DNA from 3 places in the Comamonas sp. UBA7840 genome. Region 3 is predicted to be linked to each of the others. Evidence: riboswitches for the same ligand, from Rfam matches in the RefSeq annotation. Region 3 holds a riboswitch; each other region holds the start of a gene.
What was found. A riboswitch is a leader RNA that binds a small molecule or an ion and turns the genes downstream of it on or off. The one in region 3 is predicted to bind cobalamin.

Region 1 (5,561 bases), on a different contig from region 3:
TCGTAGTCGGTACCTGACGTTGCAGGGCGATAGACCGAAGACTTCTGTTCATTGTGGCGGCGCGCCGTGGCTTTCCACTGTTGGTTGATTTGGTAGTCAGCCCCCACGCTCCAGTGCTCAGTCTCTAATTTCTGGTGCGTGTACTTGCTGCCTTTATTCATGCCGGGGTTGGCATCGAATTGGGTCTGCGTCAGGGAGCCGGGGTAGCGGGTATCAATATTGGATGCGCCTGCTTCCACGTCCAGGCGCAGCCCATTCAGGGGTTGGACGCCTGCGGCAAGGCGCCATGTATTGGCCTCCGAGCTGTCGGTATGGCCTGACGGGTCTTGGTCGCTCAAACCATTGGTCTTGCCGTGGTCCAGCGTTGCAGATAGGTCAAATTTTTCACGCACCACGCCCACAGACGCAATCGCTCCGCGCTGGCCGTAATTGCCTGCGTAAGTCTCCAGCGAAGCACCGTCGCGGGGTTGGGTATAGATCTGAATAGTGCCTGCAGTTGCGCCATCGCCAAACAGCACAGAGCCGCTGCCTTTGGTGATTTCAATGCGCTCAATATCACTCAATGAAATGGAGCCAATGAGCTGGGGCATCATGTCTACATTGTTGAGTCGGCGGCCGTTGACTGTGAGCACAACGTTCTGGTTGCCGTCGTTGCCATAGCCGCGCATACTGATTTGTGGGGTATAGCGATTGCCGTAACTGGGCAATATTTGCAATGAAGTTTGCTGCGCCAGATAGTCGTAGAGCGAAGTGGCTCCCGAGCGATTAATGTCTTGGCGGGTATGAATCTCAGAGGCGTAAGGCGCGTCTTGATCTTGCATGTCAATGCGTGTTGCAGACACGAGAACTGGCGCATTGAGTTTGTCTTGTGCCTGGGTGCTGAAGGTGGCCGCAGACAAAAGCGTACACATGGCAAGTGTGCATGGAGAGAGCTGGAATGGCATGAAATGAGTCCATCAAACCGTTTTGCGTCCCCGCAAATACGGTGTTTGCATATGAATTCGCTGTGCAAATGGGGGCTATTTCAAATTCAAAGTGCTGCAAAGCGCTCGTCGCCGCCACCCCGCAGCAAATCCGCCTGAATACGTTCTGGCCGGTCTCCGGGCTTGTGCGTTGTTGGGTAACAGCTGCATCCCCTTCCCAGAACAGATGTTCCAGTGGTTGCATGATGCAGTTAGTCGCACTTACCGTTGCGGGGGCAGCACAGGTTTTGCCAGTTCCGAAGGACAGGGCGCACCTGTTTCCCGTTTAACCCAAGGCTAGAAAAAGCGCTGGGCACCATAACGAAAAAACTGCTCCTGTATGGAGCAGCGGCGAGATGATAGCTTAGTCGCCTGAATGGGTGTTGCGAAAAAACTCAGCGCGTATGCACCACGCTGGCATCGACTTCCCCGTAGACCGTGATGCCGCTGGGGGTGTTGGCGGTCGTATCAGAAGCGGGGTAGTAATCGCGGTGCGCGCAGCCACCCAGCGTGAGTGCGATGGCGATCCCAAGAAAGTGAAGGTGTTTCATAGCTTGCCCTTTGGGGTCAAGACTAACGGAAACACCCGGGCTGTGGCGTAAGCAGGCGTATCCAGGCGCGTGCCTTGGCATACGCATGTGTATGTGTATGTAGTCGGTGGGGGCATACCTTGCACGCTCTGCAAACCTGGGTGCCCTCGGTTTGCTTGGTTGGGGTGCAGGGGTTTGGCCGGGCGTCTGCGTTACGCGCGCTGTGGGATACAGGCCAAGGCCGCTTGCACCACGTTCATGGTGGCCAGAGGGTCGTCACACGCAATCGGGTGGCGCTGGGGCATGCTGCGCAGCCAGGTGATTTGGCGCTTGGCCAGTTGGCGCGTAGCAGCAATGCCTTTTTCGCGCACCAGGTGCGTATTGATGTCGGGCGTGCCTTTGCGCGCTTGCCAGTCCAGCTCTTCCCAGACTTGGCGGTAGCCCACACAGCGCATGCTGGGCAGGTCAGGGTTCAGGTCGCCGCGGGCGCGCAGGGCTTTCACCTCGTCGATAAAACCTGCTTGCAGCATGGCGTCGTAGCGCTGTGCAATGCGCGCGTGCAGCCAGGCACGGTCATTGGGTTCTAAGGAAAAAAGCGTGCAATCGAAAGCAGGCTCTGCGTCAGCAGCTCTCTTTTTTGTATTGTGAAAACTCGACAGTGGCTGGCCGGACACCTGCCACACTTCTAGCGCACGCTGAATGCGCTGGCTGTCCGCGGGGGCCAGGCGGGCGGCGGTTTCCGGGTCTACCTGGGCCAGCTCGGCGTGCATAGCAGGCCAGCCACGCTCGGCAGCTTGCGCATCAATTTGGGCGCGAACGGTAGGGTCTGCGGCGGGCATTTCGTCAATGCCATCCAGCAGCGCTTTGAAGTACAGCATGGTGCCGCCCACCAGCAGCGGGATGGCGCCGCGCGCGCGGATTTCACCGACCAGACGCTGGGTGTCTTGCACAAATTCTGCGGCGCTGTAGGACTGCAGGGGATCGAGGATGTCGATCAGGTGGTGCGGCACTGCCGCCCGCTCTTGGGCCGTGGGCTTGGCCGTGCCAATGTCCATGCCGCGATAGACCAGGGCCGAGTCCACACTGATGATTTCACAGGCTTGGCCGCGCTGGGACAGCACGGCGGCCAGCGCCAGGGCGGCATTGGTTTTGCCGGATGCGGTGGGGCCGGCGATGGCAATGCAGGGCAGGGGAGAAGTGGAAGCAGTCAAAATGGAAAACGGGGCGAAGTGGCAAACGGTTCAGACCAAGCAGCGCCAGCAAAGCCGGGCTTTAAGGGGCGCTGGGTACGCCGTGGCGGCGCACCAGCGTGCATGATGCCAAGGCTGCTGCCAAACACCAGAATCCCAGCCCGAAAACCAAGGGGTACACAGTGCCATTGAAGCTGCGGCCCAGCAGCTGGCCCGTGGCAAACGCGAACAGCATCATGATGAAGCCGTTGAGTGCCGAAGCCATGCCCGCCGCTTTGGGAAAGGCGCTGACGGCCCCGCTTTGGCCGCACGGTTGCTGGATGCCGTGGGCAATCGGAAACAGTAGGCAAGCGCAGGCGTAGGCCCAAGGGTTGCGTACCTCCAGCAGTGCCAAGCCCAGCAGCAAGGCTGCACACAGCACGGCCAGCCCACCGGCGATGGCCACAGTATTGCGCACGCCCCAGCGTGGCAGCAGGCGGCCGCACAGCATGGTGCCGCCAATATAGATCACCCCATTGGCTGCCAGCAGCCAGCCGACGTGGCTGGCGCTCCAGCCCAGGGCTTGGGTAAAGACAAAGGGGGCGGCGGTTAAAAAGACCACCAGGCCACCATATGAGCTTGTGGTGGTGGCCGAATAGGCCAAAAAGGTAGGGTGGCGCAGAATTTCGCGCCAGCTGCCCAGCAAACGCCGGGGCTGCAAGGCGTGCGGGTTGAAGTGCTGCACGCTTTCCTGAAAACGCAGCCACACCAGCAGCCAGGACGCTACCCCCACCACAGACAGCGCCACCATGGTGGAGCGCCAGCCCATGTACTGCGCCAGCCAGCTACCCATCAAGGGGCTGCAGCAGGCCAGCACGCCCAAGCCGGACAGCGCTTTGGACATGACGTGGGTGCCTTCTACGGGGTTGTACAAATCACGCACGATGGCGCGGGCCGCCATCACCACAGCGCCCAGCGCTGCGCCTTGCACGGTGCGCCAGGCGATCAAGGCATCCATGTGCGGTGCCAGCGCGCAGCCCACGGCGGCCAGCACATACAAGCCAATGCCTGCCAGCAAGATGGGGCGACGGCCCCAGCGGTCGGACGCGGGCCCCCAGGCCAGTTGTGAGCAGCCAAACGCCAGGATCAGGGCGTAAAACGTGCTTTGGGTCTGGGCGACAGAGGCATCGAGCTGCTGCGCCAGCAACGGCATGGCGGGCAGGTACAGATCGGTCGTTAGCGGCTGAAAGCCCAGCAGCAGCGCGAGCAAGCCAATGACAAAAACGGGCGACATGGCCGCAGGCGATGCCACGGCAGAAGAGGAAGAAGCAGACACAAAAACCAATACCAGAGAGCCAATAAAGTGCCACCGATCAGCGGCGTGTGCAGGCTAGCAGAAGCAATTTGGCGTGGTGTCGCTTAGTTCGCACACTTGCCAAAAAAGGCATTGATGCAGATGGGAAAAGCGCTGGCAGCTATGAATTTTTACAGCCCTGCAGGCGCAGTGCAGCTTTCTGGCGTGGGCGGCAGGCTGGGTGCACACGCTGCACCGGGTGACAGCGGCCGTCATTTTTGGGGCCGGTATTTGGGTCTATGCTCTGTGCGCGCGTCAATCACGAACTCACGAACGCGCTGTTGTGAAGGAATATGTGACCATGCTGTTAGGCCTTGCTGCGAACCGTCTCCACCACCAAACCGAAGATGCCGCGCTGTTTGCGCTGCTGCGCGCCTGTGAATCCGGCATGCGCGAGTTGAACCTGGGCCTGCACGCTGTGGGCCGCACCTACGATGCGATTGCCGCCGCCAACATGATGCACCGCTACAGCAACCTGGTGCGCTACCCCTATGGCCGCGAAGGCGGGCTGATGAAGCTGGTGGCTGAGGTGGTGGGCATGGGCGAGGGGCGCACGCTGGATGGCTCCATTTATCTGACCGACCCGGTCGATCCATCCTCCATCTTCCCGGAAGCACTGGCTTTGAAGCGCCAGTGCGTGATCCACGGCAAGCCCTTTATCTCTACCGTGGCCACGGCGCGCGACTGGGTGGAGATGGAGCGCATACACGCAGGTTTGGCGCGCGACCGTAATGCCGATCGCTTTCATGACTTTGAAAACCAGACCGTGGCGCTGATTGCGCACGATGCCATGAAGCCCGCCATGCTGGATTTTGTGGCGCAGAACTTTGACCTGCTCTCGCGCTTTAAGCGCCGGGTGGGCACGGGCACCACAGGTCAAAAACTCAATGAGCTGGCCTGGAGCAAAGGCTGGCCTGCGGACAAAGCCTGGGTGGACCGCTACCACAGCGGCCCCTTGGGGGGCGATGCACAGATTGCCGACCTGGTGCTGGAGCGCCGCTGCCAGCGCGCCATCTTCTTTGAAGACCCGCATGTGGCGCGCCAGCACGAAGCCGACATTCAGCTGCTGGAGCGTGCGGTGACCACCGTCACGCACGAGGCCGTGTGCATCACCACGCCCAAGGTGGCGCAGCGCTGGTGTGATGCGGCAGTGCTGCGCACCCAGCGCTAGCAGCGCCACCGCCTGCGGCGGCGCAGGCAGGTGCAGGCCGCTGCGCGGTGAACCCCGCGTTGCTTGATACGAATCAAGTGTGCGGCGAATGCCGCCCCGCAGCCCTTGAAGGAGTTGCAGCGTCTTGGCATTATGGAAAACCCTAATAACAACTACCAGGTGCTTCCATGACTCCACGTTCTGTCTCTTCCCCCAAGAAATTCCTCATCGGCGCTGGCCTGTTCAACCAGGTGGGTGAATACATTGCTGAGCATGGTGACCATGTGTTCATCATTGCGGATCGCTTCTTCCTGCCCCGCATTCAAACCGACACCGTGGCACAGCTGACCCAGCAGGGCATCCGCAGCCACGTAGAGCAGTTTGGTGGTGAGTGCA
Region 2 (5,561 bases), on a different contig from region 3:
CTGGCGCTTGCCGGCGTTCAGAAAGGTGGGGGTGGCAGGCTGAAAGCGGCCCGCGATGATCTCGCCCATCAGCTTCATGGCCAGCTTTTCATCACCACGCGCCAGGGCCAAGGAGACCATCACCACGCGGTCTTCGAAGCGCTCCAGATAGCGCTTGCCGTCACGTGTTTTCAGGGTGTAGGCCGTGTAGTACTTGTAGGCGCCCAAGAACGTGGGAAAGCGAAACTTCTTGGCATAGGCGGCCTTGAAGATAGCCTCCACAAAGGCGGGGGTGTAGGCATCCAGCACCTCGCCTTCGTAATAGTCTTCGGAGCGCAGGTAGTCCAGCTTTTCTTCCAGCGAGTGGAAGAACACGGTGTTTTGGTTGACGTGCTGCAGAAAATATTGGCGTGCTGCCATGCGATCCGCATCAAACTGAATTTGGCCTTTGTCATCCGGCAAATTCAGCATGGCATTCAGCGCGTGAAAGTCCAGCTTGGTCGAAGTAGGGGTCATGGGGGTCATAACGCAGCGTCCAAGACGTTGGGAATAGGGTTAATGAGAAAGTGTTGGTCGATGTGCTGCAGGCGCTGCCAATCTGTGCTGGTGCCAGCCATCTCCACGCGGTGCAGCAAAGGCACTTGGCATTTGTGCGCAATCACGTCACCGGCTTGCGCAAAGGCAGTGCCGAAGTTGCGATCACCGCAGGCCACCACGGCGCGCAACCACTGGCGACGCTCCGGCGCGTTCAAAAAACGGATCACCGCCTTGGGTACGGCGCCTTTGCCTGCGGCATCACCAAAAGACGGTGTGACCAAGATGAAGGGGCTGGTGATGACGGGCATGTCGTCTTCCACCAGGAGCGGAATGCGCGCACCGGCCAGCCCGGCATTGCGCAGCAGTCGTTCGGTATTGCCAGTTTTGGAGGAGTAGAAGACCCAGCGCGCCATCTCAGGCGGTGGTCAGCGCGGAAAGGCGGTCAGGGCGGAAGCCACTCCAGTGCTCTTCTCCAACTTGCACCACGGGCACTTGGCGGTAGCCCCAGGACTGAATCAGGGTGGCTGCAGCGGTGTCTTGCGTCACGTCGATGACTTCGTACTCGGTGCCTTGGCGGTCCAGAGTACGCATGGTCATGGAGCATTGAACGCAATTGGGTTTGGAGAAAATTTTGATCATGAAGCCTACAGGAACTACCAAAACGGGCGCGGTGCAGGGCTCAGATGCAAGTCAGCACGCATGACGGCGCATTGCGCAGCAAAAGGCTGCGCCAAAGCATATGCGTGCAGAAGATGTACTGCCACCCAGGCGACCCCGCCTGTACAGATAAAGAAAACGCGGCAGCTAGGGCTGCAAGCGTTGCGTGTTGGCCGGTATCCAGACTGTGGGTAGGGGTGACACTCCTTCCCGAAGAACAAACCTCAGTGGCTGTCCGTGTCACTTTGCGTGCAAGCCAAACTTGCAGCGCACCGCACTTACTGTTGCGGGGGCAGTTCAGGTTAGGGCGCAGAACGAAGCGCCTCCTGATTCCCGTTTAACACCGTGTCTGAGGAGCTCAGATTGGTGCACCAACGCGTTCAATTCTAAGCCGAATCGCCGGGGTAAATCGCCTGGTGAGTCAGCCGGAAGAGGCGTGCGCAAAGCGCGCCAAAGTGGTATGGGTGGAGCTATTGGTGCCGCACATTTTAGGCAGAGGTGAACTTTTTTATTTGAATTCACGGGCTTGCACCATGAAAGAGTGCAGGGCTCCCGAGTCACTTTCGTTGTTTCGGGAGCCCATATAAATTTGCTTGGCGCTGCCTTTGGGGCCTATCTTTATAGGGGTAATCGGTAAATTCTCCGAATACTCTTGCACCAGCCACCGATGCAGGGAAGTTCCCCCGCGTCCGCTGACCACCAGCTTGCCTCGTGATGTCAGTGGTTTCAATGGTTTTGTGCTTTTTGGGCGTGATGCCTGCAGGCAATAAAAACTGCTTCTAGATGCCCTGGCGCTCAATCGTCACAGGTTGTTTCTTTGTTTGGATGTTGTGGAGTGATATAGGGCTTGAAGTCCAGCTGGTGGTCGCTGGCTGCTACCAAAACTTATTCATAGTCAAACACTTTTTCACACTGCAGCCCCGGTTTGAACACCGGATCGGGGGGCAGCAAAACAATTTCAAAATCCAGCAAGGCGCCGATGCCGCCAAACTGAAATTTCTGGCGCATGTTCACATCCCCATCTGGCGATCGTTGCAACTAAGGCTTCTTCACCTTGAGCAGCCATTGGTAGCTCGGGTCAAACTCCATGCCAATGCGCAGCGTGCCACATTCGCCATGTGCAAACTGGGTCAAGCGTTCTTCGGCCAGTTGCAGCTGCGGCAATACCCGCTGGGCGCCAGTCCGCGACGCGTTTTCACTTTTCCAAAACCGGTGGCACCTGCCCGATTTGGAATGTGTATGAGGCCTTCACCCAGCCTGGCCGCATCTTGCCGCAATTGGCCAGCATGCCCGACGGACGTGTGTATCTCTGGGTGGCAAGATGTATTCAAAAGGTTGGGATTTTCGCAGCCTAGAGGCAATCACACCGATTGGCATTGGGTGCAAATTGTGTGAGCGCCGGTCGTGCCCCAGCGGGTTTTTCCTTTTGTAGACAAACCTTTGCATGTGAACGAAAACCAAGGAGGTTTTCGTTCCTTACACCTAGGGCGTGTCACCCAAGCTTGAGCAGGCCGTTGAAGGGTTTTGACAGGGATGCAAGGCAAGGCGCAGTAGTGGCGCAGCAAAACTGCAGCCTTGCCTGCCGCTACAACGCAGCAACCGCTCCAATTATTTAATCCTCTGTGGTGAAAGTTTTTTAGGGCAGTTCCATAAAGCTACCTCCATGCTCTGCTGCATGGGGGCCGGGGTGCATGCAGGCGCAGCATTCACGCCGTGCTTGGCGGGCCTTGTCAGGGTGGGGGTGGCGCCCCCACCCATACGTCAGAAAAATGTTGACAGCAGTGTGGACTCTGTCCAAGAGCTGAGCGCAAGGGCGATCCAAAGTAGGACAAGAGGTTCCGCCAGCGATCTGCTTAAAGCGTTTCACGATGTAGGAGATGTGACATCCGACATGGAATCAGTTGGCTGATGCTGACGCAATATCAATAGCCTAGCCGGCTGGCGTACAGGCCTGTACTTCTCTCCGCAACAGTTGGGCTAGGGTTTGCATGTACGACGGAGTTGGTGATTTATTAAAACAATGAATTGCGACTCTTAATAAATATTTACTTATTTGTTTGGTTCCTCTGGCTTCACTCGCAATGGCTTTCGTCCTCTCAGGAGTGCATCATGACTTTCCGCCTTAATCTTGATGATATTTCGCGCATCCTCACCAGCATTCAAGTCGCTGAGCAACACGTGCAGTCGGGGTATGAGAAACAGACCGATTTGATGGGTAACCCACTCAACAATCTGGTGCCACTCGGCTTGCGCACGGTCAGCGGCCAATACAACAATTTGGTCCATATTGAGTATGGTTCGGCTGACCAATTCATGCCGCGTTTGCTGACGCCAACGTTTCAAGACGCTGAAATCAACCCGCGAACTGGGCAATCGACTTCTTATGCGCAGACCTCGGGGAGCGTCTACGACTCACAGCCCCGCACAATTAGCAACCTTATTTCAGACCAATCCGCAAACAACCCAGCTGTGCTGGTTGCGGCTTTTACTGCATTAGGCTCAACAGATCCCTACGCTGATGCAGGCACCTATACCGCTGCACGCCAGGCTGCGCAGGATGCAGCCACTGCACTGCAGGTACTGCAGGATGCGATAGGTGGCGGCGCCGACTTGACTGCTTTGCAAGCGGCCTACGATGCTGCTGCGCTACAGGCCAGTGCCGATCGTACAGCTGCCTCAAATGCCCAGGCAGCAGCTGATGCAATCAACGATGGTGCAGAAACCAGCCTCGCCACTGCACAGCAAAACCTCACGAATGCAATTGCGGCCGAAGCGGCGGCTGACATGGCTACAAGCGCGGCTGCTACACAACTCGTAGCTGCACAGAGCGCTCAGGCTGTCGCGCAGGGCGCATACAACGCCAAGCTTGGCGCGAGTAATGGGGCGCTGGCTAACCTCAACGCTACGAATAGTCTGTTGACGACCTCGACCGAAGCAATTACTGCTGCACAGGCTATTTGGGCGAACTTGGTGGCAACAAATGCCTCGCCAGCGGACATCGCTGCGCAAGAGGCTTTGATTACGCAACTTGAAGCAGCAAAAAATCTGGTGACTTCGTTGCAGACCAATGCTCAGGCCGCCTACAACCAAGCGGCCGCGGAAACGGCTACAGCGCTAACTAGCTTGCAGGGCGCGCAGGATGTTACGGCAGTAGCCATTAATGCTGTGGCTGCTGCTGCTCTGGCTGAGACTGCTGCTGAAGAACAAGTAGGGGCTGCCCAAGATGCAGTCGATGCTGCTCAGGCTGCGCTGGTGCAGGCCAATGCTGACGCTGCCGCAGCGCTGCAACAAGCCTTGGTTTTGGATGCTACGGCAGATGCCTCTGAATCGGCTGCAGCCGCTGCGCTCAGCGCATTGCAGGCGGCCCAAGATGCTTCGTCTGTGACTGCCGAAGACCTTGCCGCTGCCCAGGCGCTGGCAGACAGCACGGCAGCAACTTTTGAGGGGTTGCCTGCGCAGATGGGGCTGGAGTTTGATGTCAACGACACAACGCTGTTCGTGCCCAACGTCATGCCTGACTTGGGGGACACGGCTCCTTTCAACAGCTTCCTCACTTTGTTTGGTCAGTTCTTCGATCACGGTCTGGATCTGGTCACCAAGGGTGGAAGCGGTACGGTTTACATACCTTTGCAGCCAGATGATCCGTTGTACGTCGAGGGCAGCCCCACCAACTTCATGGTGCTAACGCGTGCGACCAACGCCCCGGGTGCGGATGGCATTCTTGGGACTGCAGATGATGTAAGGGAGCACGTCAATGAGACCACGCCATTTATTGACCTGAACCAGGTCTATACCTCGCACGAGTCGCACCAGGTTTTCTTGAGAGAGTATGTGCGCCTGGAAGTGAATGGGGTGATGAAGACAGTCGCTACTGGTCACATGTTGGAGGGCCAAAACGGTGGGCCTCCCACTTGGGCAGACATCAAAAACCAAGCGCGCCAGATGTTGGGGATTGAGTTGACGGATATGGATGTGCTGCGTGTACCGCTGGTGGTTGCAGACCTTTACGGCAACTTCATCCCAGGTGCTAACGGTTACGCACAACTTGTTACACCCGAAGGCCTTGTAAGCGGCACTGCTGATGCTCCTGCGCAGGCATCCAGTGCATACGGTGCAGGCCGTGCCTTCCTTAATGACATTGCACACAATGCGGCTCCCGGGACTGTGGACCATGACCGTGATCCAACTACCGCAGAGGTGGTGAAAGCCGCCGATGCCGACACAGACACAGGCAACGACATTCCGCTCAATCCACAGGGTGTGGCCACCACCTACGACAATGAGTTGCTAGACAAGCACTATGTGGTGGGTGATGGGCGTGGTAATGAGAACATCGGTTTGACAGCCGTGCACCACGTGTTCCACAGTGAGCACAATAACCGCGTCGA
Region 3 (5,561 bases):
CACCGGACCCGGGCACTGCGGCAAAACTTCTAAAAACAAAGCACGTTGCGCTTGCCAGTCAAGGGCTAGAGCCTGATTTGGCTGATCTTCTGAAGCCACCTGCTCGACGCCTTGCATCGGCATCATCCAGTTGGTCAGCCACAAAGTCAGGCAATCGACCACGACCAAGGTCTGCGCATTGCTGTGCACCTGCAAGGCTTGGCCCAGGTGCAGCGGCGCCTCCACGGTCTGCATGCCTGGCACGCGCAGCGCACGGTCGGCCTGGTGGCGCGCAATGCGCGCTTGCATCTCCGCATCCCATGCCTGGCCCGTGGCGAGATACACCGCTTGGCGGCCTGCGCCCGCATCCATCCAATCGCGGGCGGCCTGCTCGGCAAGGCGGGTTTTGCCACTTTTTTGGCCACCCAAAATCAATTCTTGCCAGGGCTGCATGGCATGGGGGTTCATTAGGTTCATAAGCGCCGCAAATTATGCCGTTGCAGCCACATCGGCCCATTGCACAGCCTCTGCACCCAGCAAGGCGGCAATAGCGCGGGGGTGTGATGGAAACCAGGCGTGGAAATAACTGGCGCAGATGCTGCCGTGCTGGTACAGGGCTTCGCCCTTGCCCGCCTGTACGCTTTGCCCTGCACGGCTGGTGCGCGCCACCTCGGCGGCAGCGCTGTCAAAACGCGAGTAGTGAAAGGTATGGCCGCGCAGCTGGCCGCCGTGCAGCACACATTGCTGCATGCCCAGCCCTGCCAAACGCGGCTGCATAGACGCAGTGCCCGGCAAAATGCCCCACATGGGCAAAGCCTCGCCTTGCGCCGTGTGAATGCTGTGCCCCAAGGCCAGCATGCCACCACACTCCGCCCACACGGCCTTGCCAGCTTGCACATGGGCCTGCAGGTCGGCCTGCAAGCCTGTGTTGGCGGCCAGCTTGTGGGCGTGCAGTTCAGGATAGCCGCCGGGCAGCCATACGGCATCACATGCGGGCAAGCGCTCTGCGGCCAACGGAGAGAAAAACACCAGCTTCGCTCCCATGGCCTGCAAGCAATCCAGGTTGGCCGGGTAGATAAAACTGAATGCGGCATCACTGGCTACCGCGACCGTGCGACCTTGCAACCAAGGCTCAATCTGCGGCGTGGGCGCACCGGCATCCAACGCAAAGTCCACCGACCAGCGTTGCCAGTCCTCCCACGGCATTTGGCCCAATCGGGTATCCGCCAGCGCATCGGCTGCCGCATTCAGGCGCGCCATGGCATCGGGCAACTCGTGCGCCGCCACCAGGCCCAAGTGGCGCTCTGGCAGCAGTTGCGCGTCTTTGCCCTCGCCCATCCGTTGCAATGCTCCCAGCCACACCGCAGGATCGCGCAAACTGGCTTGCAACATCTGTGCATGCATGCTGCTGCCCACCCGGTTGGCCAGCACGCCCGCCCACGGCACATTCGGCTGGTACTGCTGCATGCCCAACACCACCGCACCAAAGCTGCCAGCCATGGCCGAAGCATCCATGACCAACAACACCGGAATGCCCAGCTGGGCTGCCAGGTCGGCGGCTGTGGGGCTGCCATCAAACAGCCCCATCACACCTTCGATCAAGATCACATCGGCCTGCGCTGCCGCCGCATGCAGGCGTGCACGCACCTCGGGCATGCCGACCATCCAGCCATCCAGGTTGTGCACCGTGGCACCACTGGCCAGTTGGTGCCAGTAAGGGTCCAGATAATCAGGCCCGCACTTGAACACACGCACACGCCGGCCTTGGCGCGTATGCCATCGCGCCAGCGCCGCAGTGACGGTGGTTTTACCTTGCCCAGAAGCGGGTGCAGCCACCAAGAGTGCTACACAAGCGTGTGTGTCAGAAGAGCGTGTCATAACCAGCGAAGAGGAAATTAGAAAAATTAGCTGCGTTGGGGAGACTGCGTCATGCAATCTCCATGGTGCCGTACACCAAAGGCTGTATGCCTTGGGTGTACCTGATGGCGCTTATTGGGGCATCCACTTCAAGCCGACATAGAAAGTGCGGCCCGCCGTGGCGTAGTCATTGGCCAAGGTGTAGTGACGATCGAGCGCATTGTCCAGCCGCGCTGTCAAGGTAAAGTCCTTAGTGATGGACTTGGACGCTGACAGGTTCAACAAGGTATAACCCGCCAAAATCTTGGCATCACCTTCCTTGTCATGACGGCGGCTGGCCATTTGCACTTCGGCACCAACATCCCACGCATGCACCACGGTATCGGCACCCACTGTCACAAAACGCTGTGAGCGCCGCGTCAACAAATTGCCGGTTTTCTCGTTGCGCGGATTCTGAAAGTCCACCGATCCATGCCATTTGACGGCACCGAACCGGTAAGCACCGGCCAAGGTGATCCCTTCCAGCATGGCTTGATCGACATTCTGGTAACACGAAGATTGGCCGCATAGGCCGCCACCGCTGTAGGCCACCATGTTGGTGAGCTTGTTGCGGTACGCTGTGGCAGACGCGAAGTTGTCACCCTGCCCCCAGCGCAGCATGAGTTCTTTGTTGTTACTTTCTTCAGGCTTGAGCGTTGCGTCGCCGTAAATCGAGAAGCGCTGGTACAACGTAGGCACACGGAATGCGGTTCCCATGGACGCACTGATACGCCACTGTGGGGCGAAGTCCCAGCCATACGCCGCACTGCCAGTGGTTTTGCCACCAAATTCACTGTCCTTGTCATGGCGCGCATTAAGTTGCCAACTGTGGCTGCCCATGCGAAAGCCATAACCCAGCGCGAGCGCATCCTGATGCCGAGACTGCTCACCACTTTGAACCTTGGGATTGGTGAACTGGTCTTCACGCCGCTCTACCGATGCAGTGAGCTTCTGGTGCCTGCTGAGCTGGAAGTCGTTTTGCCACAAATAGGTATTCAAGCGGGTTTGGGTCTTCTCATTGGAGGGCAGCAACCGATAGTCGTCACTCGAGGTGTTCACCGTCACGGTGCTGCTGTATGCCGGCGACCACTGCGCGATCCAACTAGCGCCCACGCTTTGCATATCGCGCTTGTACTGCGCGTTATCTTTTTTCGTGCCGTTGTCGTAATCGCTGCGGCTGTCGGTCTTCATCCATTGCGCCTGAAGACGATGTGCCGCATTGATTTGCAAGCCCAGCTTGGCATTCAGGGCCGTGCGGCTGTAGCCATCCTTATCAGGATCTGCTTTGGCAACGGTTTTGGAGTTAAAGCCTTCGCTCCCTTCGCGCAGTGCGGACACGCTGTAATCCCACACCCCAGTGGCACCACTCACACCTGCCTCAGTGCGGTAAGTGCCATGGGTGCCATAGCCAACGCCGACAAACGGCTGAACGCCCGCTTCTCCTTGCTTGGTGAATAACAAAATCACGCCCGCCATCGAGTCAGAGCCGTAAACGGCAGCCGCCGGGCCCCGCAATATTTCGACACGATCAATCAGCGCCAGCGGTATGTTCTGCCAAGTCACCCCGCCACTGGTGGTTTGGCTGTCTAGACGTACCCCATCCAGATACACCGCCGTGTACTGCGTATTGGCACCCCGCACAAAGACGTTGGTGGTCGTAAAGGGGCCCCCAGTGGTAGTGATTTGGACGCCAGGCTGGCGTGAGAGCAGTTCAGCCACACTGTTCGATCCGCTGCGCTCAATCGCAGTGCGATCGACCACAGTCACATCGGCCAACACATCAGACAATCGCTGCTCCGCACGAGTGGCTGAAACCACCACCTCGTCCATAGAAGCAGCCACCGCCGGCGAACCAGGCACACCAAAAGCTGCAGCTGCCAATGCCACAGGACGCAAGGACAAGGCAGCACCGTGCAGGCGCTGCGCTACAAACAAAATCATTGGAAATTTTCGAGAAAACACCCGAGCCGACCTCCCCGCCGACCATGGGTAACACCGTACCCACATGCGTGGGCACACCGATGTTGGCCGGTATCCGGGCTGGCTCCTCAACACCATCGCCTTCCCAAATGCTTGTTCAAGGCACTCAGTGGCTTATGAGATGGTGTGTGCGTTACGTGCTAACGCCAAGAACTCACCGTTGCGGGGGCAGCGCAGGCTAGGAAGTGCTGAAGGCCAGCATCTCCACCCTGCTTCTCGTTGAACTGCAACCTGTGAACCAAGTTGCGGGCACCAACATATAGGCGCTGATTCTAATCACCCAAAACACATCTCAAACAGTAGTGCCCCTCAAGCCGCGAATACTCTACTGACTTCTAAGCTGAGTCATTGACAGCTTGAAACAAGCTTTTGTGGCCATAACCCGTGATCTGCCATAAATTTGCAATTCTCTCTGAGGGGGGCGCCCTACAATTGCGAGCATCCATGACGACGACATCCATTCTTGACCCCGTTGCTGAGCGCGTAGAGCTGCTGCTAACCAAGTACGAGGCTTTGGTGCAGACCAACCGCCTGCTCACCGAAGAAATTGAAGCTGTGCGCAAAGAGCGTGACTCCTTGCAATCTCGCCTCAAAGCAGCGCGTGCGCGCGTGGATGACTTGATCGAACGATTACCAGCCAACCGGGAGGCGTCTTGAGCCAGCTAGACACGCAAATCCTGCACCAACACTACGTGCTCTCCTGCCCAGATGGGCGAGAAGCACAGCTGTTAGAAGCTGTTGAGCGCGTGGATCAGCAATTTCAGCAGATGCTCGACACCACCAAGCTGCGCTCTAGAGAGCGTGTGGGTGTTTTGCTGGCTGTGAATTTGGCTTTTGAAAATTTGGAGCTTCGCCAACAACTCCAAGCCTTGCAGCAGCAGTTAACGCAACTGCAAGGCACCACGGATACAGCCCAAGCGGATGCTCAAGCAGAGCGCCTGCAAAACCTTGAAGCCCAACTGGCTCAGGAGCATGCAGCCGCCCGCCAGCTCACCCTGCGCCTGGATGAAGCGCTAGCTCTGCACGAAAAACCCACCACACCAACCAGCACAGAAGCTGCCTTGCAAGACCTTGCTGCCCCACCCGAGGCAAAAGAAGTCGCCGAGAGCTTGGTCACCAATTTAGACAACGCGAGTGAAGTGGACTTGCCTTTCGCAGTCCCTGAAAACCAGTAAAATCAGAACCGTCTGCAATCCGCCGGGCTTTATATTGCCTTGAACCAATGCTCATTGAGCACGGGCTTGATACATTGCCTAGCAAGCGTGATCGTCTCGCGTCAGACGAACCCAACGCTAGGTTGCTCTCGCCCACCTGAACCCCCGGTTCAGGTTGAGGGCTCGGCGGTTTTGCAGACACCTTCTCGGCGCATCTGCCACATTCCCAAAAAATTAACGGCACCACACTGATGGCTTGTAGATCAAGTCCATCCACAGTGCCCATAGTGACACAGCTACCAACATCAGGCCTGCTGCGCGTGTACCCCAGTCTGCACGCCAGCGCCCCACTCTGCCACTGAGCCAGCGCCAAGCAAAAGGTGCACCTGCCAGCCATAATGCCCCACCGACGGCAAATGCAACCATGCTGACCGCACCCGCCCAGACAGCACCGCTTAAGGCGGCCACCAAGATAGCGGAATACAGCAGCCCACAAGGCATGAACGCCCAGGACATGCCTGCAAAAAGCGCTCCACCGCGCATCGAAAGTAC

Region 1: it holds a riboswitch for cobalamin, as region 3 does, so the genes downstream of both, B3R00_RS10550 (TonB-dependent receptor) here and B3R00_RS01730 (TonB-dependent receptor domain-containing protein) in region 3, are expected to answer to the same signal.
Region 2: it holds a riboswitch for cobalamin, as region 3 does, so the genes downstream of both, nrdH (glutaredoxin-like protein NrdH) here and B3R00_RS01730 (TonB-dependent receptor domain-containing protein) in region 3, are expected to answer to the same signal.

Annotation. Positions count from the first base shown of each region.
Region 1 covers NZ_DLTI01000027.1:6,113-11,673, forward strand. The annotation lists gene B3R00_RS10550 (TonB-dependent receptor) at 1-821, opposite strand, end outside; cobalamin riboswitch at 1,075-1,298, opposite strand; gene B3R00_RS10555 (hypothetical protein) at 1,358-1,513, opposite strand; gene miaA (tRNA (adenosine(37)-N6)-dimethylallyltransferase MiaA) at 1,705-2,703, opposite strand; gene B3R00_RS10565 (multidrug effflux MFS transporter) at 2,765-3,997, opposite strand; gene B3R00_RS10570 (methylglyoxal synthase) at 4,311-5,186, shown strand; gene B3R00_RS10575 (glycerol dehydrogenase) at 5,354-5,561, shown strand, end outside.
Region 2 covers NZ_DLTI01000041.1:128,312-133,872, reverse strand. The annotation lists gene nrdE (class 1b ribonucleoside-diphosphate reductase subunit alpha) at 1-495, opposite strand, end outside; gene nrdI (class Ib ribonucleoside-diphosphate reductase assembly flavoprotein NrdI) at 501-929, opposite strand; gene nrdH (glutaredoxin-like protein NrdH) at 931-1,155, opposite strand; cobalamin riboswitch at 1,328-1,564, opposite strand; gene B3R00_RS15310 (hypothetical protein) at 2,059-2,181, opposite strand; gene B3R00_RS15305 (hypothetical protein) at 2,212-2,337, opposite strand; partial or broken gene B3R00_RS15300 (short-chain fatty acyl-CoA regulator family protein) at 2,349-2,679, shown strand; gene B3R00_RS15295 (peroxidase family protein) at 3,283-5,561, shown strand, end outside.
Region 3 covers NZ_DLTI01000008.1:34,822-40,382, reverse strand. The annotation lists gene B3R00_RS01740 (bifunctional adenosylcobinamide kinase/adenosylcobinamide-phosphate guanylyltransferase) at 1-456, opposite strand, end outside; gene B3R00_RS01735 (cobyrinate a,c-diamide synthase) at 469-1,857, opposite strand; gene B3R00_RS01730 (TonB-dependent receptor domain-containing protein) at 1,969-3,816, opposite strand; cobalamin riboswitch at 3,885-4,127, opposite strand; gene B3R00_RS01725 (DUF904 domain-containing protein) at 4,300-4,512, shown strand; gene B3R00_RS01720 (cell division protein ZapA) at 4,509-5,030, shown strand; gene B3R00_RS01715 (sulfite exporter TauE/SafE family protein) at 5,244-5,561, opposite strand, start outside.